One region of the Arthrobacter sp. UYCo732 genome, then DNA from elsewhere that is predicted to be linked to it. Evidence: riboswitches for the same ligand, from Rfam matches in the RefSeq annotation. Region 1 holds a riboswitch; each other region holds the start of a gene.
What was found. Region 1 has a riboswitch for cyclic di-AMP ahead of ABIB45_RS12655 (C40 family peptidase). Riboswitches for the same ligand answer to the same signal wherever they lie in the genome.
Positions count from the first base shown of each region.

Region 2: linked by a shared signal. The riboswitch ahead of ABIB45_RS14500 (aggregation-promoting factor C-terminal-like domain-containing protein) and the one ahead of ABIB45_RS12655 (C40 family peptidase) in region 1 are both predicted to bind cyclic di-AMP.
Region 3: linked by a shared signal. The riboswitch ahead of ABIB45_RS02385 (C40 family peptidase) and the one ahead of ABIB45_RS12655 (C40 family peptidase) in region 1 are both predicted to bind cyclic di-AMP.

Region 1 covers NZ_JBEPPJ010000008.1:104,428-111,474, reverse strand. Annotated here, with positions in the region: gene ABIB45_RS12675 (MFS transporter) at 1-1,114, shown strand, start outside; gene serC (phosphoserine transaminase) at 1,152-2,282, opposite strand; gene ABIB45_RS12665 (iron-dependent transcriptional repressor DtxR) at 2,561-3,253, shown strand; cyclic di-AMP (ydaO/yuaA leader) riboswitch at 3,494-3,711, shown strand; gene ABIB45_RS12660 (M23 family metallopeptidase) at 3,715-4,542, shown strand; cyclic di-AMP (ydaO/yuaA leader) riboswitch at 4,682-4,854, shown strand; gene ABIB45_RS12655 (C40 family peptidase) at 4,925-5,599, shown strand; gene ABIB45_RS12650 (NlpC/P60 family protein) at 5,751-6,503, shown strand; gene ABIB45_RS12645 (HNH endonuclease) at 6,740-7,047, shown strand, end outside.
Region 2 covers NZ_JBEPPJ010000011.1:56,144-63,190, reverse strand. Annotated here, with positions in the region: gene ABIB45_RS14525 (EamA family transporter) at 1-100, opposite strand, end outside; gene ABIB45_RS14520 (SixA phosphatase family protein) at 187-711, opposite strand; gene ABIB45_RS14515 (winged helix-turn-helix domain-containing protein) at 823-1,689, opposite strand; gene ABIB45_RS14510 (response regulator transcription factor) at 2,371-3,111, shown strand; gene ABIB45_RS14505 (sensor histidine kinase) at 3,119-4,654, shown strand; cyclic di-AMP (ydaO/yuaA leader) riboswitch at 4,748-4,902, shown strand; gene ABIB45_RS14500 (aggregation-promoting factor C-terminal-like domain-containing protein) at 4,908-5,612, shown strand; gene ABIB45_RS14495 (YdeI/OmpD-associated family protein) at 5,758-6,201, shown strand; partial or broken gene ABIB45_RS14490 (VOC family protein) at 6,412-6,722, opposite strand; gene upp (uracil phosphoribosyltransferase) at 6,839-7,047, opposite strand, start outside.
Region 3 covers NZ_JBEPPJ010000001.1:493,360-500,406, forward strand. Annotated here, with positions in the region: gene ABIB45_RS02345 (sortase domain-containing protein) at 1-481, opposite strand, end outside; gene ABIB45_RS02350 (hypothetical protein) at 515-1,285, opposite strand; gene ABIB45_RS02355 (hypothetical protein) at 1,483-1,956, opposite strand; gene ABIB45_RS02360 (cupredoxin domain-containing protein) at 1,953-2,348, opposite strand; gene ABIB45_RS02365 (polysaccharide deacetylase family protein) at 2,785-2,973, opposite strand; gene ABIB45_RS02370 (hypothetical protein) at 2,966-3,295, shown strand; gene ABIB45_RS02375 (hypothetical protein) at 3,533-3,703, opposite strand; gene ABIB45_RS02380 (hypothetical protein) at 3,720-3,821, shown strand; gene ABIB45_RS02385 (C40 family peptidase) at 3,888-4,709, opposite strand; cyclic di-AMP (ydaO/yuaA leader) riboswitch at 4,713-4,882, opposite strand; gene ABIB45_RS22540 (hypothetical protein) at 5,540-5,863, opposite strand; gene ABIB45_RS22545 (aggregation-promoting factor C-terminal-like domain-containing protein) at 5,869-6,102, shown strand; gene ABIB45_RS02395 (TraR/DksA family transcriptional regulator) at 6,236-6,598, shown strand; gene ABIB45_RS02400 (DNA alkylation repair protein) at 6,599-7,047, shown strand, end outside.

The sequences.
Region 1 (7,047 bases):
CGTGGCGGACCGGTACAGCCGCCGGCAGCTGCTGATCGTGACGCAGTCCGTGATGGCCCTCCTAAGCACCGGGCTGGGTGTCCTGGTGGTCCTCGGTGCCGGGCAGCTGTGGCATGTTTATGGCTTTGCGCTCTTGCTGGGCATGGTGTCCGCACTCGACGCGCCAGTCCGCCAGACCTTCGTATCGGAGCTTGTCCGGGACGACTACCTTCCCAACGCCGTCGCCCTGAACAGCGCCTCGTTCAACGTGGCCCGCATGATCGGGCCCGCGGTGGCCGGGATCCTGACGGTGGCGGTGGGGCCCGGGTGGGTGTTCCTGATCAATACCGCCACGTTCCTGGCCATGCTCCTGAGCCTGTGGAAGATCCCGACGGCGTCCTTACGGCAGCTTCCCCGGGCGGCTCCCGGAAAGGGCCGTATCCGCGAGGGCCTGCGCTACGTGCAGTTCCGGCCGGACATCGTGGTGGTCCTGGTGGCGGTCTTTATCGTGGGCACCCTAGGGCTGAACTTCGTCCTGTTCATCGCCGCCATGGTGGGCACGGAATTCGGGTTGGATGCGAGCGCCTTCGGGCTGATGAACTCGATCATGGCCATCGGGTCAGTGGCGGGTGCACTCTTGTCCGCCGGCCGGGGCAAGCCCAGGCTGCGGATGATCTTCGGCGCCGCCGCCGCCTTTGGGGTGACCTCCGGCCTCGCGGCGCTGGCCCCGGACTACTTCTGGTTCGGCGTAGCGCTGGTGCCGGTGGGGCTGTTCGCCATCACCATGATGACCAGCGCCAACGGCTACGTCCAGACCACTACCGATCCCGTTATGCGGGGCCGCGTCATGGCGTTGTACATGGCCATCTTTATGGGCGGAACACCAATAGGGGCGCCGCTGGTGGGGTGGGTGGCCAACGTCGCCGGGGCCCGATGGTCACTGGCCGTAGCCGCCGCCTCCGGGCTCACCGCCGCCCTGATTGGCATGGTGTGGATCATCCGCGCCCAGCGGCTTCGGCTGGCCTTCAACCGGCGGGCCCGCGGCCTGCGCTACTTCCGTGTCGTGTCCCAGTTGGGGGACAACGCAAACGGCGCCGCCCCGGAAGAAGACCCGGGCGACGCCGTAGGATCCTGACGCCCCGCAGTACTGCAGCAGGCGGGGCGCGTGGACGTTACTTGCGCAGTTCGCCCACCACGTAGTCGATGCTCGCCAGCAGGGCGGAGACGTCATCGGGCTCAATGGCAACAAAGGTGGCGATCCGGAGTTGGTTGCGGCCCAGCTTGCGGTACGGTTCGGTGTCCACCACGCCGTTGGCGCGCAGCACCTTGGCGATCGCCGCGGCATCGATGGAGTCATCGAAGTCGATGGTGGCGATGACGTTGGAACGGTCCTCGGCCTTGGCTACAAACGGGGCGGCGTATTCGGACGCTTCGGCCCAGGCGTAGATCCGGCCCGCAGAGTCGGCTGTCCGCGTGCTGGCGAAGTCCAGTCCGCCGTTGGCGTTCAACCACTGCACCTGCGCGTCCAGCGTCACCAGCGTCGAGAGGGAGGGCGTGTTGTAGGTCTGGTTCAGCTTGGAGTTATCGATGGCCGTCTGCAGGTCCAGGAAGTCCGGGATCCAGCGGTCGCTGGCCTTGATCCGCGCGGCGCGTTCCAGCGCGGCGGGGGAGAACAGCCCAAGCCACAGGCCGCCGTCGGACGCGAAGTTCTTCTGCGGGGCGAAGTAGTAGACGTCCGATTCGGCAACATCCACATCCAGGCCGCCAGCCGCGGAGGTGGCGTCCACCAGCATCAGGGCGCCGGCGTCGGCGCCTGCAACGCGCTTGACGGGAGCTGCCACGCCGGTGGACGTTTCGTTCTGTGGCCAAGCGTAAACGTCAACGCCACCCTCGGCCTGTGACACCGGGCGGGTGCCGGGCTCGGACTTGATAATGGAGGACCCGTCCAGGAACGGGGCCTTGTTGGTGGCCGAGGCGAACTTGGAACCGAACTCGCCGAACGACAGGTGCTGGGCCTTCTTCTCCACCAGGCCAAAGGCTGCCACATCCCAGAAAGCAGTGGAGCCGCCGACGCCCAGGACAACCTCATAGCCCTCGGGAGCGCGGAAGAACTGGCTGAGGCCCTCGCGGACGGAACCCACGAGGTCTTTGACGGGCGCCTGGCGGTGCGAGGTGCCAAGGATGGTCCGTGAGGCTGCAGAGAGCGCCTCAAGCTGCTCCGGCCTGACCTTGGAGGGTCCCGCGCCGAAGCGTCCGTCCTTGGGCAGCAGATCGGCAGGAATAGTGATGCTGGTTTCGCTCACAAGGGCTCCAAATTCGGCGGGGACGGGGTTGGCGTCCGGGACAGTGGGGTGGCCGGCAGTCAGCAGCGACTGTAACGAGGGCCGCTTTTATTCTGCCTGAAACAGTAGATCGGGCGGGAACCGGCAGCGTCATAGTTCAGTCAACGAGACGATCGGGGGCCGCCCGGCGATTATCCGGACAAACTCAAAATAGGCTAAGCTTTTCACCGGACCTCGCCTCGACTGGGACACGATACGGTGGGACAACGCTAGGTACTGCGCTCGAGGAGCTGAGCTGGATGACGGATCTGATCGATACCACGGAGATGTATCTTCGAACCATTTTGGAGCTTGAAGAAGAGAACATCGTTGCACTTCGCGCCCGCATCGCCGAGCGGCTGCGGCACTCCGGACCCACGGTGTCCCAAACCATCGGCCGGATGGAGCGCGACGGCCTGGTAGTGGTCTCCGGGGACCGTCACCTGGAACTCACCGGGACCGGGCGCAAGCGCGCCACGGAGGTCATGCGCAAACACCGGCTCGCTGAACGCCTCCTGGCTGACGTTATTGGCCTGGACTGGGCCTACGTCCATGAGGAAGCCTGCCGCTGGGAGCACGTGATGAGCGAGCGGGTTGAGCGGCGCATCTACGAACTGCTGGACCACCCCACCGAATCGCCCTACGGCAATCCCATCCCCGGGCTGGCCGCGTTGGGTGGAAAGCCCTCGGTCCCTGAAGACGGTGTTATTAATCTCGTTGCGGCCATGCTCGCATACGGCCCGACGTCGAACGTGACGGTCAGCCGGCTGGCTGAACCTATCCAGGTGGAGCCGGAGTTGCTGGTACAGCTGGATGAAGGTGGGATCCGGCCTGGCGCCTCGGTCTTACTGGAGCGTGTAGGGGAGTACATCTCCGTCCGGGTTCCCGGGATTGAGGGTGCTCTCGAGTTGCCTCCCGAAGTGGCAGCCCACGTTTTCGTTGCGATCCGCTGAGGAGCCTGAGTCAGCGCCGGGTTGCCGCCGGGGTGAAGTTGCGGCGAGGCTGACCGCCGGGAGAGGCGCCGTTGCTGGCCTGCGAAAAGAGCGGGTAAAGGCTTGATTCGGGATGTCCAGTAGCGCATCAGTGGCCATTCCGCAAAAGATAACGGAATTGTTACTGGGTATCTTGATCGCATATAGTTAACCCAAGCGTCGATACAAAAACGTTACCTGATCCGGAGCCGAGCTCTGCCAGCGGATCAGGTGCACGAGTCACCAACTGGCAGAGGCGGGGGAACCACAACCGGCAGTCGCAAGACGCCTTGGGGTGAAGTCCGTCAGCAGCAAGCCTCTTCCAGCGAAGGATCCTCACCGGATATCTCTGCGCCAAGTGCTTGTTACGGCGGACCGGGTCTTTGCACTCTCTGACCCGAATCCGACAGCTAACTTCGCAGGCTATCCAGAGAGGAACATTCTTGACCACGCAATACTCCAGGGGCCGCCGGCGTGCGGCAGGCCCCGCTCCGGCGCCGCGGGCGGCCGAGGGTTTCTCTGCGGAGAGGCCCCGCGATCCGCAGCGCGAAGCGCGCCGTAACCGCCGGGGGGCATTCCGGCAGATCACCGATTTCGCCGCCGCCAGCGGCATCGGCCAGAAGGCCGGCATTGCGCTTGCGGCCACTGGCCTGGTCCTTACCGTGACGGTTCCGGTAGCGGGCCCGTCGATGGCAGATCAGCAGCCTGGCCAGTCCGTCGCTGCGGTGTCCGGGCTCCCGCAGCCCGAGGTTTCCGCGGAAGCAGCCGCCAAGATCGATTTCAGTCGCTCCGCCGTTGTTACGCAGGGCGATCCCGACGGCAAGCTGAAGCAGCTGTTGAGCGCACAATCGGCTGGATCCATTACCCCCGCGTCCTCCGCCGGCAGCCTGGGCGCACCGCTTGCCCAGCTGATCACCGCCTCTCCGTTCGGATTCCGGATCAGCCCCATTACCGGCGGTTCCGGTGACTTCCACCGCGGCCAGGACTATGTGGCCCAGTGCGGCACTTCCGTGTTGGCTGCTGCCAGCGGCACCGTGACGTTCGTCGGCTGGCACCAGTACGGCGGCGGTAACCGGGTTGTGGTGGACCATGGCAATGGCCTGGAAACCACGTACAACCACCTGTCCTCCGCTACCGTCAAGGTAGGACAGAAAGTGACCCGCGGCGAGGTTGTTGCCCTCAGTGGCACCACGGGCGCCTCCACCGGCTGCCACCTCCACTTCGAGGTACAGGTCAACGGCGAAGTTGTTGACCCCACAGGCTGGCTCTGAGCATTAAATGATGGTCAACTCTCAGATCACAGTGACAAGCCGTGACCTGAATGTGACATTGTCCTTGAACTCCTGTACCGTCTAAAGCGCGTCAACTTTTCCGAAGTTGACGTTCTTGAGTGGATTGCCTAGCTCTGCCACCGCTCAAGGTCCGTTCGCATTACATCGTCTGGCAGGGGCGGGGGAACCAATTTTGGTCTTCGATTTTGAAGGCCTTGGGGTTAAGTCGCAAAGCTTCCCAGGAAGCAGCGCGGCCGGGTGAACTCCCATCCGAATCCGACAGCTCACCTCGCAGGCATTGGGAGAGGCTACCTTCGTGTCTTCACGTCATAATTCTGCGCGTCACCGCGCGCAAACGGTTCGCACCAACCCCTTGGGCTCCGTGTCCAAGGCCGTTAGTGCAAATGCCGGGACCGTAGGTCGCCAGGCTGCTGTCATCGCAGCTGCGTCGGGTCTCATCCTGACCTTGGGGCTTCCGGCCAACGCCGCGGACACCACCGCTGGTGTGTCCGCGTCCACCGAGTCCGGTTCCGCGCAGACTGCACTAGCCGTAACTGCCGCACCCACGGCCACTGTTTCCTTCGAGCGCCCCGTGGTCAAAACCACTGCAGCTCCGAGGATTGAGCGGGTCCGGGCGCAGTCCACGGCTACGGAAACAGCAGCAACGGCAACGGAAGCTGCGGGTGCTGTCAAGAGCAAGCTCGCGGACACCGTTTCCTCCGCCGCGGCTTCGGGTCTGGCAGCAATTGCGTACACCGGCATCGGTCACCCCTACCTCTGGGGTGGCACCACTCCCAATGGCTGGGACTGCTCCGGCTTCACCCAGTGGGTCTACGCCCAGGCCGGCATTAGCATCCCCCGCACGAATGCCTGGACGGCCATGCGGCCTACCGCAACCCCTACTCCCGGCGACCTCGTTATGCAGAACGGTGGAGCCCACGTTGGCATCTACGTCGGCAACGGCATGATGATCAGTGCGCTGAACCCGTCGCAGGGCACCCTGCTGCACGCGGCTGCAGCCACCGGCACGTCCTCGTTCTTCACCCCGGCGCTGTAACCCCCGCAGCCCTGGGCTGCAACCGTTTCTTCACTGGAACTCTTCATCACATCCCCGTTCGGGGCGTGCCGGCGTACCCCCAAGATGCCGGCGCGTCCAACGCCGTTGGGCTGCCCACGCGGTCCTTAGGAACACGAAAGAGAGAAATTAAATGACTACACGTGCAACTGTTGCACGCCACCGCGCCGAGGTCACCAAGACCAACTCGCTGGCTGTCATTGCCAAGGCTGTCGGCGACAACGCCGGCGGCATGGGCCGCCAGGCCGCGGTTATCGCTGCAGCCTCCGGCCTGGTCCTGACCAGTGGTATCGCGGCGAACGCGGCAGAGACCAACGTTCAGCGCGAAGCAGTCTCCACCGCCAACCTTGAGGTTGGGGTCTCCGCGCCGGCCATCATTTCGGCCTCTTCCACCATCGCCATCTCCTACGAGAAGCCTGCTGTGACCACCACACCGGCTCCCGTTAAGGTGGCGGAGCCCGTTGTTGAGGCTCCGGCCGCTCCGGTTGCCAAGCCCGCAGCCACTATCAAGGTGGCGGCGTCCACTCCGTCCGCGCACGCCGCTCCGGTGGCTGCCAGCGGCAAGGGCCAGGCCATCCTGTCCGCAGCCTACGCACAGCTGGGTGTGAGCCAGGACTGCACCATGCTGGTGACCAACTCGCTCGCCGCAGTGGGCATCAACTTCCACGACTGGCCCGCTGGCTACCTCTCCCTGGGCCGCACCGTGAGTGCAGCCGAAGCCCAGCCCGGCGACCTGATCTACTACGCAGACGGCGGAGCCGGCATGGCCCACATCGCGGTCTACGCCGGCAACGGCCAGGCTGTGCACGGCGGCTACAACGGCAACCAGACCGTTGTATTCAGCGCCAACGTTGGTTCGGGACCGGTCTTCATCCGCGTGTCCTAGTAGTTGATTGAGCTTTCAAAGGACCTCCGCCTGATGGCGGGGGTCCCTTTGCTTGCTCCTGCCGTTCCACCCCGGACTGGACGCCCGGCGGGCCCGACACGTAGCGCCACGGAACGGGTAATTAGTTGATACCGGCATTTTCTGTTTACTCTTGTGGTGTCGATCCATAGCCCGGATATGCCGGGGGCAGCCGGCCCTCGTGCCCCTGACGGGTGCGGCCACGAAGAGGTACGTGCATGCGCACTCTCGTTCTGAATGCTGGATATGAACCGCTGGCGGTTGTCACCTTCCGCCGGGCGCTGGTGCTTGTGCTCACGGGCAAGGCCAGCGTTATTGCCGAAGGCGATGACCCTGTAGTGGGTCCGCAGGAAATCTTGGGCCGCCCGTCCGTGATTCTCCTGAACCGCTACATCCGCCCCCGATACAACCAGAGCACTACGGTCAGCCGCCGCGGAGTCCTGCGGCGTGATGGTCACCGGTGTGCATACTGCGGCAAAGGTGCCCACACCATCGACCATGTGCAGCCCAAATCACGGGGTGGCGC
Region 2 (7,047 bases), on a different contig from region 1:
CCTCACGGCTGTCCGTGTGCAGTCCCATGTCGATGGCCACGAAGTTCAGGCCCCAGAGAACGGCGACCAGCAGTGCCAGGAGGGAGTGTCGGAGGTTCACCGTTCAACTCTGACAGACTGCCCCTTCGATGTACCAAAGCCGAACACAGGCTGGACGCGGGGTCAGCGAAGCGGCGCAGCTCCGGGTCAGTGGCGCGGAACCTTGAATTTGGTGATCCGGGCGTCCTGGCCGTCCAGTTCGGCCCAGGACTTTTCAGTTTCCAGGACGGTGAGTGCACTCGTGGGATAGCGCGTTGCGGCGTCCATGTAGGCGTCGTGGTTTGAGTCCCGCGACGCCAGGTGCATCGCCAGGTCCTGGACTCCGGGCATGTGCGAGATGAGCATCAGGGTGGTGACAGTGTCCGGCACATGGTTGACCACGGTGAGCATCCGCAGTGCGGAGGCGGCGTACAGACCGTCCTCAAGTTTCGGCGTCGGGGCCTTATCCCCCAGTTCGGAGCACACCCAGGTGCACGTCTGGCGGGTGCGCAGCGCACTGGAGCAGAGGATGAAGTCCGGCAGGATGCCGTGTTTGACCAGCCATTTCCCGGCAAGGGGCGCTTCGCGGTGCCCGCGTTCCTCCAGCGGCCGTTCGTGATCCGCCACGTCGCCGGGCCAGTCAGCCTTGGCATGGCGCATGATCACCAGGCGTTTAATGTGGTGGTCGTTCATCTCCCAAGCCTAATGCCCACGCGCCCGGAGCCCCGGCGCCGTCGAGCACCGCCACGGTGACCAGTCGTCACGGACCCTAACGGGCAGGCGCTTTCGTGCGTCGCTAAAGGCCTAGATCGAGTATTCCGGAGCGGCCCAGACCACTACTTCGGGGTGCTCGTAGAAGCGGTAGCCCTGGCCGCGGACCGTGCGCACAGTGTTGGCCAGACGGCCAAGCTTTGAGCGGAGGCGGCGGATGTGGACGTCGATGGTGCGCTCGTTGGGGACTTCCTCGGCGTTGCGCCACAGGCCCTCGAGCAGCTCATCGCGGCCAACGGTGCGAGTGCCGTTTTCCACAAGGTAGTTGAGGAGCTCGAATTCCTTGAAGGTCAGGTTCAATGATTCGCCGTCGAGGTGGACTTCACGGCGGGCCAGGTCAATGAGGACGCCGGACGGACGGGGCTCGGCGGACTGCTGGAGCCGGGCGGTCTCGGTGCGCTTCTGGGCATTGACGGTGGGGTCACCGAACGTGGAGCGGACGACGTCGAGCGCGGAACCCGGGGTGCCGGTCGGGGCCATGGCCACGGCAGCGTAGCTTTCGGCACCGGTCACCAGGGACTGTGCGTAGGCTCGGATTTCCTGGGCGAGCTTGGCGATGGAGGTTCCGGCAGCCGCTGCGGTTTCCTCATCGATGCCCATGTAGAGCACAAAGCCGCGGGCCGCGTTGTCGTTGGCGACGGGCCGCACGGCGTTGGCCCCTGCCACAACTGGCGTCGGCGCGGTGAGCGGCGCGGCCTCGTTGGGCTGGACGGCGCGGAGCTGGCCGTAGGAGTTGGGGTTGTAGCCCTGAGGTACGTAGCCGGGGGCGGGAAAGCTGGTTCCGGGGGCGGCCGGGGCGAACCCCGAACGGGTACCAAAACCTTGGCGGAGACCCGGGGCCTGGCTGGGCTTACCTGCGTTACGGACGGAGATGTGGACGTATCCGGATGCAACTGACATGAATGCTTACCTCAATGTGAATGGCCGTTACGACGGCTCGAATGCTGGGTTTCCCGCACTGAAAATCTGGGAGGGGCACCCGAATCCGGACTGGGGGCGAATGCCTAAGAACTTGGTGGGATCTGAAGGTCAGGCGTGCATTCGACAACAGCGCATGTCGGCAGCAGCGGATGTGCTGGGCCAATATTCTGCGGCTGCAGGTGCCGTTGAGTTCTTGTTCACAATTGAAAGTGTGCAACGTAACAATGAGAACTTGCAAGTAACAAAGGCCCTAATGTTCCGCATTGTGAGACAAGCGGTCCAACTGTGTTGTAGATCACAATTCTGTCAGGACCACAAAATAACAGTCGTTATCTGCGAAAGAAGCCAAAGGGCACCCTCCTCGCGAACATTGTTCGGCAGGTACCCCAGTCCATCTGGTGAAATTCATAAAGGTATGGATTACTGAAATCGCCTATGCCGTTTTGCTCCCTGTCCAACCGCGAAGGCGCCCGGCGGCTGAAAATGCCCCTGCGACTGCCTGTTGCGGATTTGGAGAGTGATTCGTGCCACCGCGGTGACGCTTTCCGCATAGGACCGCCCAGCGGCGCCCCGGTCCGTCCAGCTCGCTAGGCTGGGATTCACAGCTTGCGCACAGGAACGCCGCAGGGTGAACTAACCCACAGATCAGAGAGTTGTCCCATGGCTACTTCGCACTCCATGACCAACAACCTGCCGCAGCTGACGCACCCCGACGGCTCCCCTATCCGCGCTCTCGTAGTCGACGACGAACCCAGCCTTTCCGAACTCATGAGCATGGGGCTGCGGATGGCCGGCTGGTCTGTTGCCGTAGCCGCGGACGGCCCGGAGGCCGTCAAGCTTGCCAAGGAGTTCCGTCCGGACGTGCTGGTACTGGACGTGATGCTGCCAGGGTTCGACGGCGTCGAGGTGCTGGGCAGGATCCGCGCCTTTGCGCCGGAGGTACCTGCGCTCTTCCTGACCGCGAAGGACGCTGTCCACGACCGGATCGCGGGCCTGGCCGCCGGAGGGGACGACTACGTCACCAAGCCCTTCAGCATGGAAGAGGTCCTGCTGCGGCTGCACCGCCTGGTCCAGAGGTCCGGAGTTGCCGCCATGGACACCGCCGAACTGGTGGTGGGTGATCTTGTACTCAACATCGATACGCGGGAAGTCACCAGGGCCGGGGACGAACTCCAGCTCACGGCAACACAGTTCGAGCTTCTCCGCTACCTCATGGAAAACCCCAAACGCGTGATCAGCAAGGCCCAGATCCTGGACCGGGTCTGGAATTATGACTTCGGCGGGCAGGCCAACATTGTGGAGCTTTACATTTCCTACCTGCGCAAAAAGGTGGACGCCGCGCAGCCGCCCATGATCCACACCGTGCGCGGCGCTGGATACGTCATCAAGCCGGCGGAGTAGCAGCTCCATGTCCACTCCGCCACCAACAACCACGGCACCGGCCCGCAGCTGGCTGAAACCGTCCACCTGGCATCTGCGCACCCGCCTGATCCTGCTGGCCATGGCACTGCTGGTGGCCATCTGCGGCGCGGTCGGGCTGTTCAGCTATGCGTCTATGGGCTCTTTTCTGACCAGGCAGCTGGATGACCAGCTGAGCCAGGCTGCGAAACGTTCGAATGATCCTGGCCGCCAGCCCTTGGGTGGCTTCAACGGCAGGCCCGATCCCCTGGACTCCCGTGGGCAGAGTGTGGGGACGCTCAATGCACGCATCCTGAACGGCCAGATCATCAGTGGCGGATACCTGGACTCGGACACCACGCGCCTGGCCCTCGACGCCAAAGACAAGGAAACCCTGCTCGAGCTGACGCACAACGGCAACCCCGTGGACCGCTCCCTGTCCAACGGGGATTACCGGATTCTGGCTGTCCAAACCAGATACGGCGATCTCCTGGTCACCGGACTTCCGCTGGCGGCCAAGGAGGGCACCCTGGCTTCGCTGGTGTGGACTTTCGTGTTCGTTTCCCTGGGCGGACTGTTGCTGATCGGGCTGGCCGGCACGGTTCTGATCCGGCGCACCATGAAGCCCCTCGAGCAGCTCTCTGAAGTAGCCACCCAGGTGGCCAGACTCCCGCTGGACGCTGGCGAGGTGGCACTCGCCGTGCGGATCCCGCCGTCGAACGCCAATCCCGGAACTGAAGTGGGCAGTGTGGGCCACGCCCTGAATCTAATGTTGGACAACGTCGCCAATGCCCTCCAAGCGCGGCAGCGGAGCGAGACCAAGGTGCGGCAGTTCGTAGCCGATGCCTCCCATGAACTGCGCACACCGCTGACCGCCATCCGGGGCTACACAGAGCTGATGCGCATGACCGAGAACTTCACACCGGATGGCAGGAAATCGCTCGCACGGGTGCAGAGCCAGTCCGAACGCATGACCACGCTGGTGGAGGATCTGCTGCTGCTGGCCCGGCTCGACGAGGGGCAGCCCCTGAAACTCAGCGAGGTTGATCTCACCCAGCTCGTCATCGAAACGGTCAGCGATGAAAAGGTGATCGCGCCGGATCACCACTGGCACTTAGAACTTCCGTACGAGCCGCTCTCCGTCAACGGCGACGCGTCCCAGCTGCGCCAGGTACTGGTGAACCTCCTTTCCAACGCACGCAAACACACCACACCAGGGACCACCGTGGTCAGCAGCGTGCGGAAGTCCGCCGATGGCAATGCCGAAATTTCGGTGACGGACGACGGCGGGGGCATCCCGCCGGACTTCGTGGACCACGTTTTCTCGCGGTTTGCCCGCGCAGACGCCGCCCGCAAGGGCACAGCGCCGGAGTCCGGGCCGGGGGCTTCCGAGGGCACCAGTGGACTGGGCTTGTCCATCGTTCAGTCGATTATTGAGGCGCATGGCGGCACCGTGGAGGTGAAGTCGCGCCCCGGACGCACGGAGTTCGTGCTGCGCCTACCCGCCGGGGCCGCTGCGCTGCAAGGCAACGCGCCGTCGCCGTGATTCCTGTTACCAAAATGTGACTTCAGTGCTGAGCTCCTGTACCGTCGATAGAGTGCGGATCCCATTCGGGCCGCATATCCGGATGACGCCAAGCTCTGCCGCTTACCGGATTCCGCTTGACCAGGCAGAGGCGGGGGACCCAGAGTCCCGGGCGTAATGCCCTTGGGGTAAAGCCAGCACTGAATTTCCGTGTGGCCGGATGCCCTCATCCGAACCCGACAGCTAACTCCGCAGGTGTGAGAGGCGATCCATCATGTCTAAATCCAAGGTACAAACACGCCCAGTCGGCGGCGGCACCACGCTTCGCAACAAGTTTCCGTCCCTGGGGAAGCGCGTAGCCGTGCTCACCGCGGCGAGCGCCATGCTCATCGGGTTGGGCGCAGCGGGCCACGCGTCCGAGTCCAACACGATGACAGCAGCCAGCGACACGCAGCAGTTGTCCACTGCGGAAGCCGACTCGAAGCTGAGCATGGAAAAGGCCGAGATGCTGGCGAATCCCGTACCGGCACCTGCAGCGCCCGAGATCAGCGTTGCCCCGCAGGCAGCCGAACCAGCACCTGCGCCGGCTCCCGCACCGGCTCCTGCACCGGAACCCGAGCCAGCCCCCGCTCCCGCTCCGGCACCCGAGCCCGCGCCGGTTGTGGCCGTTAACGATCCCGCCGGAGCCCAGGCTTATGCTGCGGGCCAACTGGCCAGCCGCGGCTGGTCCGCTGACCAGATGCCATGCCTGCAGACGCTGTGGACCAAGGAATCTGACTGGACCACCACCGCCACCAACGCAAGCAGCGGCGCGTACGGCATCGTCCAATCACTGCCCGCCGAGAAGATGGCGAGCGCCGGCGCTGACTACCTCACCAACTACCGCACGCAGATCAACTGGGGCCTGAACTACATCCAGGAGCGCTACCAGTCACCGTGCGGTGCGCTGAACTTCCACCTGTCGCACAACTGGTACTAAGCACGATTCTCCGGAATCCCAACAGCCACAGCAGGCCCTGAATCCCCCGGTTCAGGGCCTGCTGTCCTGCATCCCCGGCTTACTCAGCAGGTTGTCCTCGGGATCCGCGCTTCCCTGGCTTCGGGCGCCGCGGCATACTGGGGCCATGAAATTCACCACCACGGTTCTGGGCAGCGGCAACAAGGCGGGCATTGAAGTTCCCGAGGAGGTCGTCGCGGCGCTCGGTGCAGGCAAGCGTCCGCCGGTGGTGGTGACCATCAACGGCAGGAGTTACCGGAGCAGCATTGCCGTCATGGGCGGGCAGAACCTGGTTGGCGTGAGCGCCGCCAACCGTGAATTCACCGGAGTGGCGTCCGGCGACACCGTCGAGGTGGACGTGGAACTGGACACGCAGCCGCGCATCATTGAGGTCCCTGACGACCTGGCCGCAGCCCTGGCCGCCGAACCGGATGCCCAGGCGTTCTATGCCACGCTGAATTACAGCACCCAGCGGCGGTACGTGGAGCCCATCGCCGATGCCAGGACAGCGGAAACCCGCGCCCGCCGGATCGCGAAGGTTGTAGCCGATCTCAAAGCCGGGAAGAAATGATTTGTTGGCCCTCGCCGTCCGCCTCCAGGGAAGCGTCTACCCAGCCGTAGTCCGGGATATATAGGACTCCGTCAAGCAGTTGACCGGCGTTGGGGCCTATGGCTACCGTCCGAATGCCCGCAGCGCACTCGTTTCCATGTCGAAGAGGGCTGCCCGGCAGGAAAGCGCACGGGCGGCAAAGGGCTGGGTTGTTCATCTCTCCATTTTGCCCTAGGCCTCACGGCCAGGGATGTTACTGCACAGCCCACTTGTTGCCGTCGGGATCCCCGAAAGACACGAAATGGCCCCAGTCCTGAACGTCCACTTCACTCACGGCGACACCCTTGTTTTGGAGGCGGTCATGGGCGGCACGGATGTCGCTGACCACGAGCTGCGGGCTGGGTGCCGTACCTGGCGGCGCGTCTGTGAGTCCCTCGCCGATGCAGATTGCGCACGCGGAGCCGGGGTGTCAGCTGGACAAAGCGGATGGACTCGCTGGGCCGCTCATCGAAGTCCGCATTGAAGCCAACCCTGTCCGTCACCGGCGGGTACTCGCAGTCGGAACCATCGAGCCCGGCACGCGCAGCCGGGGCTGCCGCCCGCACCTACCCTCCTAAACCGCACCGCACCGTGCCGTGCCTTCTGAGGGTCCGCTGCTTTAGCCAGCGATGCCGTACAGCCGGTCCCCTGCGTCGCCGAGTCCCGGCACAATGTAGGACTTCTCGTTGAGCTTCTCGTCGATGGAGGCCAGGACGATGGTCACGTTCGCGTCAGCAAGCTCTTCTTCCAGTTTCGCCAACCCTTCCGGCGCAGCCAGAAGGCAGATGCAGGTCACGTCCGAGGCGCCTCGTTTGAAGAGGAACTTGA
Region 3 (7,047 bases), on a different contig from region 1:
CGAAGACGCCTTTATGGCCGCCGAGTGCGTTGACGTGCCCGAGCATGACCGAGGGTCCGCGTTCCCCCGGGGTAGGGGAGTCGTTGTACCAGCCGGCGGGGGCGCCGTTGCCGGTGTCCTGGGGGACCTCGAGCGAGCCGTTCTCAAGCAGGCCAAGGTGCAGCAGCTCAGTGCGGACGCTGATGGAGGGGATGGTCAGGGTGACCGGAGCGGATGCGGGCAGGACCGGGGGAAGCTGTTCGGTGGCAGCCGCTGGAGCTGCCGCCGGGGCCGCCGGGATTGCTGCGGGCAGGGGAGGCTGGGCGGTGGGGCCTGCTGCGGATGGCGCCGCAGGTGCGGTAACTGAGGCGGAAGGCCCGGCGGAGGCAGAAGGCGGGGAGCCGGCGTCGGGCGTTCCGGTGCCGCAGCCGGCCAGGGCCATGGCGAGCAGAAGCCCGGCGGCCGTGGAGGCCCCGAGACCTCCACGGCGGACGGGCTTCATGTTTAGCACAGTGGTAGTCCAGTCAGCTCAGGTTCAGGCTGCTGATCCGGTGTTGCGGCGGCGCACGGCGTAGGCTCCGCCGGCGAGTGCGACGAGGGCCAGGCCGCCACCGAGGGCGAGGGCGCCGGTGTCGGTGCCGGTTTCCTGGGGGATGCCGGTGTTAGCGCCGCCTGCAGGCATTTTCATCTGCCCGGCCTTCAAGGTTCCGCACAGGGCGGGGGACGTTGCGGCGAGCGGAAGGGTCGGTGCCAGGTCTGACTTGGCCGCCTGGCCCGCCGCGCTGAGCGTTGCGGGATCAAGTCCGTGGACGACCACTACAGCGGTGCCTGCTTCGAGGGCTGCTTTGGTCTCGGCGTTCAGTTCGAACGTGCGGTCAACAGTGTAGGCGGCGCCCTGCCCGCCGACCTTGAGGTCAAGGCCTGCTGCCGGGCTGGTGTCGCCGCTGGTCGAGAGGGTGGTGACGATGCCGCCGTATGACGGGGCACCTTCGGTGGTGGAGATGACCTTATCGCCGTCCTTGTCGGCCGAAGCGTCCGGGCAGGCGCCCTTGGCTCCGCCGTGGATGTGCTGGACGTGGGGGTAGGGGGCGTTCATGAAGGTCGCGGGCATACCCGAAACGTTCAGGACGACGTGGGCCTGGTTGCCTTTGACATCAACAGTGATGGTCCCCGACCCTGCACTGCCGTTAATCTGACCCAGCGTCGACTGATAGGACTGGTCTGCGGCCATCGCCGGGGAACCGGACAGGGCAAGTGCGCCCAAAGCGAGAGTAGGTACTGCCATAAAACGGAGTGTCTTATTCATGTGAATTATCTCCTCATACACGCGCGTGTGATGTTGGCGCCCCAAAGAAGGGACACAAGCACTTCGAAGCAGACCAAACCAAGGATGGGTAGGGATGTGTCCCCAACCACAAAAATATGAGCGTGATGCCGTACCTGCCCGGCCAAAGCATTGACGAGCCGATGATTCCGGTCCGCTTCACGCCCGTTCCCGGGCTGTCAGGCCGCGGAAGGGTGCTGGCCCCGGGGCTGTATCCACGGTCCGCGGCGGGTTTTACGCAGCAGCAGCCCGTAACCTGTCAGAGCCAGCCCACCGGCGATGGCTTCGGCGACGGCGGTGATGACCTTGGCGGCGTACCAGACGGGTTCGTACATTGCCGGCAGCGGCCCAATAGCGGGGACCTGGACGTAGCGGTAAAGGATGACAGCGGCCAGGGACGACAAGGCCACTGCCGCGGCAGCAGCGAAAGCGGTACGTGTCTTTTTCAGCAGGATAAACACTGCCGCCAAGATGGCGGCGCCCGCTTGGAGCAGAAACAGCGTGCCCTGGCCGATGCCCCCTGGTGCGGCCTGCTGGTAACCGGGAGCAAGCTGAACATGGATCAGGGCGCTGACCCCCAGGGATGCTGCCACGCAGATCCGGACCACCCGCAGGGGACCATGACCGGCTACGGGGACGTGTACGCGATTCACTTCACGACCAGCGTCCCGCTCATCTGCGGATGGAACCTGCAGATGATCCCGTATGTCCCGGCCTCACGCGGAGCTTCAAAAATGACTGTGCCGCCGGCAGGGACGTCGATGTCAAAGCCGCCTTTCTCCTTGGCCGTCAGTGTATGCGGGGCGCTGTCCGAGTTGGTCACCGTCACCATCGCCCCGGGCTTTACGGACGCCGGAACCTCATAGGCGAAGTCCTTGATCGTAATGATGGCCTGGCCAGCCGCTGCCGAACCACCCACAGATGGAGACGAAGCCGTGGTGGCCGTTGACGGGCCTGTGGACATCCCGCCCTGCGCGCCGCACCCGGTGACGCCGGCCAGAGACAGGACCGCCGCAACGGCCAAAACACGGTTGATCGTTTTCATGACAAACCCCTTCACGAAGGGATGCCCTCCACGCAGCCGGACGGCGCGCCCATCAGGAAACTACCCCTACACAGCATTCGTCACCCCCGCCTCCAGGGACTGCCCATCCGGGCACTGCCTCTTGTTTAAGGCCGCCCTTGTTTGCGTGCCTGCGCGAACCTACGAAAAATGCCAAGGGTTGCCTTATCGGCTCCGGATGTCCGGGGAGTCAGCACCCAAGGTCGTGAAGGAGTATCCCTTTTTAGCAGGGCAGTGACCGCGGCCAAAACACCTGCTGCCGTGCCGGATCCGGGGTGGTTTCCGTGCGCGGGGATAAGGCCCCGGGCGAGGAAATATCGGCCGCGACGTCGTCCAGGAACCCCGTGCCTGAACGGAAGAACCGCGGGCGTTGCCCGGCGATTGCCGTGAGCAGGGCGTCGTTGGACGTGATTTCCTCCTATACCTCCGCGCTGCTGCGCGTTCCGGGGATCCCGTTCGCGGTCTTGCCGGTCACGCTCAGAGATGTATGGCGGGTTCCGTGGTTGGCCAGTTCAAAGAGCGGATTGGCGGCAAGGTCCCGTGCCCGGGACGGGTTGATGCGGATCCATCGTGCCCCGGATCCGAGCATCCACATCCCGATGGCCACTTTCCTGAACATGGTTGCCCCGGCAGCTGCTCTGGGGGCCGCCGAGCATGCCCTGGAAGAGTTCCGGAACCTGATGTTGGTCCGCAAGGTCAAACAGACTGTGGAGCGTCGCCAGGCTGATTCGCCGCTCGCCCAGGCCAGGTTCACCCAGGCCTACGGCCAGGTTGCCACCGCACGGCTGCACTGGGAAGAAGCGGTCCGCGTGGCGGCCGCCTCCTTCGGGGGCCAGCCCGTCGCCTTCACTGATGAGGAGCGCGCGCAGTACCGGCTCTCCCTCGGCCTCAGCGGCCAGGCATCGGCGGAGCAGTCCGCCTCATCCTGACCGGCTCAGGCGGCAGCGTTCACCGCCTGGCGCACCCGCTCCAGCGGATCCAACGTGATGTCAACGTGCTGCTCAACCACGCCTCCCTGACCATGGACCCGATCCTGGAACAGTCCGGCCGCGGCCTGCTGGACCTTGGGTTTATCATTCCCGCCGAGCAGTTCTAGGGCGGACACAGGCAACGCACACAAAAGAACGGAACCCGGCACCTGCCGGGCTCCTTTTCTTTTCGTCGGCCTACTGGAAGTCGGCCAGCCAGGGATCCGGCCCGAAGACTTCATACTTTATGTACTTGGCGGGCACGCTTTTGGCGGTGAGGGCACTCCGTACAGAGTGCAGGAACGGCAGCTGGCCGCAGAGGTAGTGCCGGCCCTCCGCGATGCCCTGGACGCCACCACGGTGACGCATCACCGTCTACCCCGGCGTGGACCATGCCTCCCACAATGACACTGGGGAACGCTATAACGAGACCCAGGCGACGGCTGAGGGGAATGACACGCTGTCCTGGTTCGGGCAGCACGTCTGAGGACGCAACAGCGGCCGACGGCGGCTGGCGGCTGTGTGCCGACCGCCGCCGTCCAACGGCCTGGGGTCACGCTACGCGGACGAAGGAAGCGCCATGGAGCCAGCTGATGGAGTGGACCTCGGTCTTGAAGCCGTCCACGCCGCCACTGACAACCTGGCCGTTGCCGGCAAAGACGCCGACGTGTCCGGCGGTGATCACCAGATCACCAGGGGCTGGCGTCCCAACAACGCTTCCGTACTGGAAGAACTGGCCGGGTGCCAGGTCTCCCACACTCTTGCCGACGGAGCGCAGCGCCTTTTCCACCATGGCGGTGCAGTCCTGATGGACTCCCAGCTGAGAGTACGCGGACGCCAGGATTGCCGAGCCGGCCGAGCCGGATGGGGCCTGGACCGGAGCCGAGGTTGCCGCCGGCTTGATGCCGGTGTTGGCGGGAGCGGCCGGGGCGGCGGCGGTTTTGGCTGCCGGAGCCAGTGCTACTGCCTGCGCCACTGCCGGAGCTGCCTGCCCGGCGGCGGGGATCTGGATCTGGTCACCCGGGTAGATGACCGAAGTCAGGGACAGACCGTTCGCGGCCAGAACGTTGTTGAGGTCCACGCCGTAGGTAGCGGAAATCTGGCCCAGGGTGTCGCCGGAGACGACTGTGTGGGCGTTGGCCGGGGCCGGTGCAGGGGCTGGAGCCACGGCTGCTGCCGGTGCACTCGTTTGACTCTGAACGTTGGCCGTGCCGGAGCTGTCAGGTTCGTGGACGCTGGCCTGGGCCGGAGCGCTGAAGCCGAAAAACAGGCCGGAAGCAGCAGCGACCACAAGGGCCGGCCGTCCGATCGCCAGGGCACGGGACGCGGTGGTGGTGGCTGCACGATGGCGTGCGGCAGTGTACTTCTTGGACATGGTTGATTGCCTCTCCCATGCCTGCGGGGTGAGCTGTCGGGTTCGGGTCGGAGACACCCGGCCGGACGCCGCCGTGCAGGACGGGACGTATCGACTTAACCCCAAGGCTTCAGATGAAGCCGTGGAAACGTGGTTCCCCCGTCCCTGCCAGTTGAATTGCGCTGGGGTCCCGGGTCAGTGGCAGGGCTCGGCATACTGACGGGAATGTCCTGGCTTTGAACCGGGGCACTCAACGACCATAACGTCAGATTTTCCCCAATGTCACATTCCGGTAACGGAATGTACGGCCAAAAGACACCTTTATCTGCAGGCGGATCCATGCCGGAACGTCGACAACATCGCAGGTCAGCGCACATAAACCGTATATGCCCGGTTGGCTCACTAAACGGGCCCCGGATTGCCCAAAATTAGTTGGTTCACGGCCTGCGACTGACATTGGAACGAGCAGGACGTACCGACGGGAGGGGCAACGGGGATCTCTGCTGGATATCAATGCTTGGCCGGGAGTACGGGCAAGGGTGCGTTGCCCGGTAAGCTCACGAACTATGTCCCCGTTTGTTCAGAATATGCGGCTTCCCGGCCTCGCCGGAGGGAGTGGCTGTGGCCGTCCCCCTAACCTCCGCTGCACAATACGCTGTGGCCGAGGCCTCCCTGCAGGCGGCCAGTTCCCGGGTTGATGCACTGGCCGCCCCGTTGGCCCGGGCACAGGAGAAATCAGGCCGCCACGAGAAGGACGTCGGGCCCTCGCAGCCCAGTCGTACAAGACCGGCGGCACCAACATCGGTTTCTTTGTGGCCCTCGACGCACTACAGACCAACAACATCCACGGGCTAAACGTGGTGCAGATCGTCAGCGCCAAGACGGCGTCCCTGGTCCACAAATCGGCCGAGGCAGACAAGGCCGCCGAAGCGCTCGCCCAGCAGGAGCCTGCCGCCAAAGCCGAGCGCGAACGCCTCGCCGGCGAAGCTAGCACCAAGCTCTCCACGGCCCAGACGGCGCAGCAGGCAATGTCGCAGCAGGTCGCAGAGCAACAGGAGCACAGTACCGAACTCACCGCCCAGCCCGCCTCGCTCAGGGGAACAACAGGGGCAGTGGAAGGTGAATTCCGGCAAGGTCAGGCCCGGCTGGCCGCGAACGGCTGGGCCCAGGACCAATTCCAGTGCCTGGCGCAGCTCTGGACGAAGGAATCCAACTGGCTGACCACGGCCACCAACCCGTACTCAGGGCTTACGGCATCGCGCAGGCGCTGCCGGCCAGCAAGTACGCGAGCGCTGGCAGCGACTGGCTCGCCAGTTACCGAACCCAGGTTAAATGGGGAATGGCTTACATTGCAGACCGTTACGGGTCACTGTGCGCCGCCTGGAACCATTCCGTGATCAAGAACTGGTACTGAACCACGGTGGGTACCGGACCACAACGGTTACGTAACAACAACAGGTGTTCAACCTGACCGGGGGCCGGTGCCAGGCAGAGCCTCCCGCCGGTTTGGCAAATACCGCGGACCGGACGGGCGCTAGGCTTTTCCCATGGCTGATTTCGACCGGTTCCGGATCATGCTCGAGGACGAACGGGACCGAAAACTGGCATTGCTGCCGGCGCTCCGGGCGGATATCTCCTCAGCCAATGCCGCGCGCCAGGACTCCAACGCGGACGACGAACACGATCCTGAGGGCGCCACCATTGCCTTCGAGCTGTCCCAGGCCTCGGCGCTACTGGATCAGAGCAGCGCCGGACTGGCCCAGGTGGAAGCTGCCCTGCAGAGAATCTCCGACGGCACATATGGGGCGTGCGCTGTCTGTGGCCAGCAGATCGCCGAAGGCCGGCTGGAAGCCCGGCCGAGGACTCCGTACTGCATTGAACACGCCGCGGCCGGGCGCCAGGGGCTTTAGGTGACGCCAGTGAATCAAGCAGTCCAGGACGCCGCCGGGTTCATCGATACCACCGTGCAGAATGAAGGCACGTGGTACCGGGCCGAGGAAGTGGAGTCACGCGTTGGCAGGGCGTTGAGTTCGTACGGGGCATCCGTGGGAGCTGTGCGCGGCACCATCCGGGACGCCGGCAGGAAGTTCAAGGACCTTGGCCACGACGACGTGACCGCTTTGGCCTCGCAGCTGTGGGGCCGGCCGGGCCCTGGCCGGCGCCCGGTCTATGAGCGCCGGCTCGCCGCAGTGGTGCTGCTGCAGTCCCGGGTGGCGCTCCTGCGCCACTCCGACCTGACCCGGCTCGAGGGCTTTATCCGGTCCGCGCGCACTGCCGAGCTGGTGGACCCCCTGGTTGCCGACGTGGTGGTCGGCCTCCTGGCCGGGCTGGACGGTACCGAGCGCCAACGCGCCGGCGT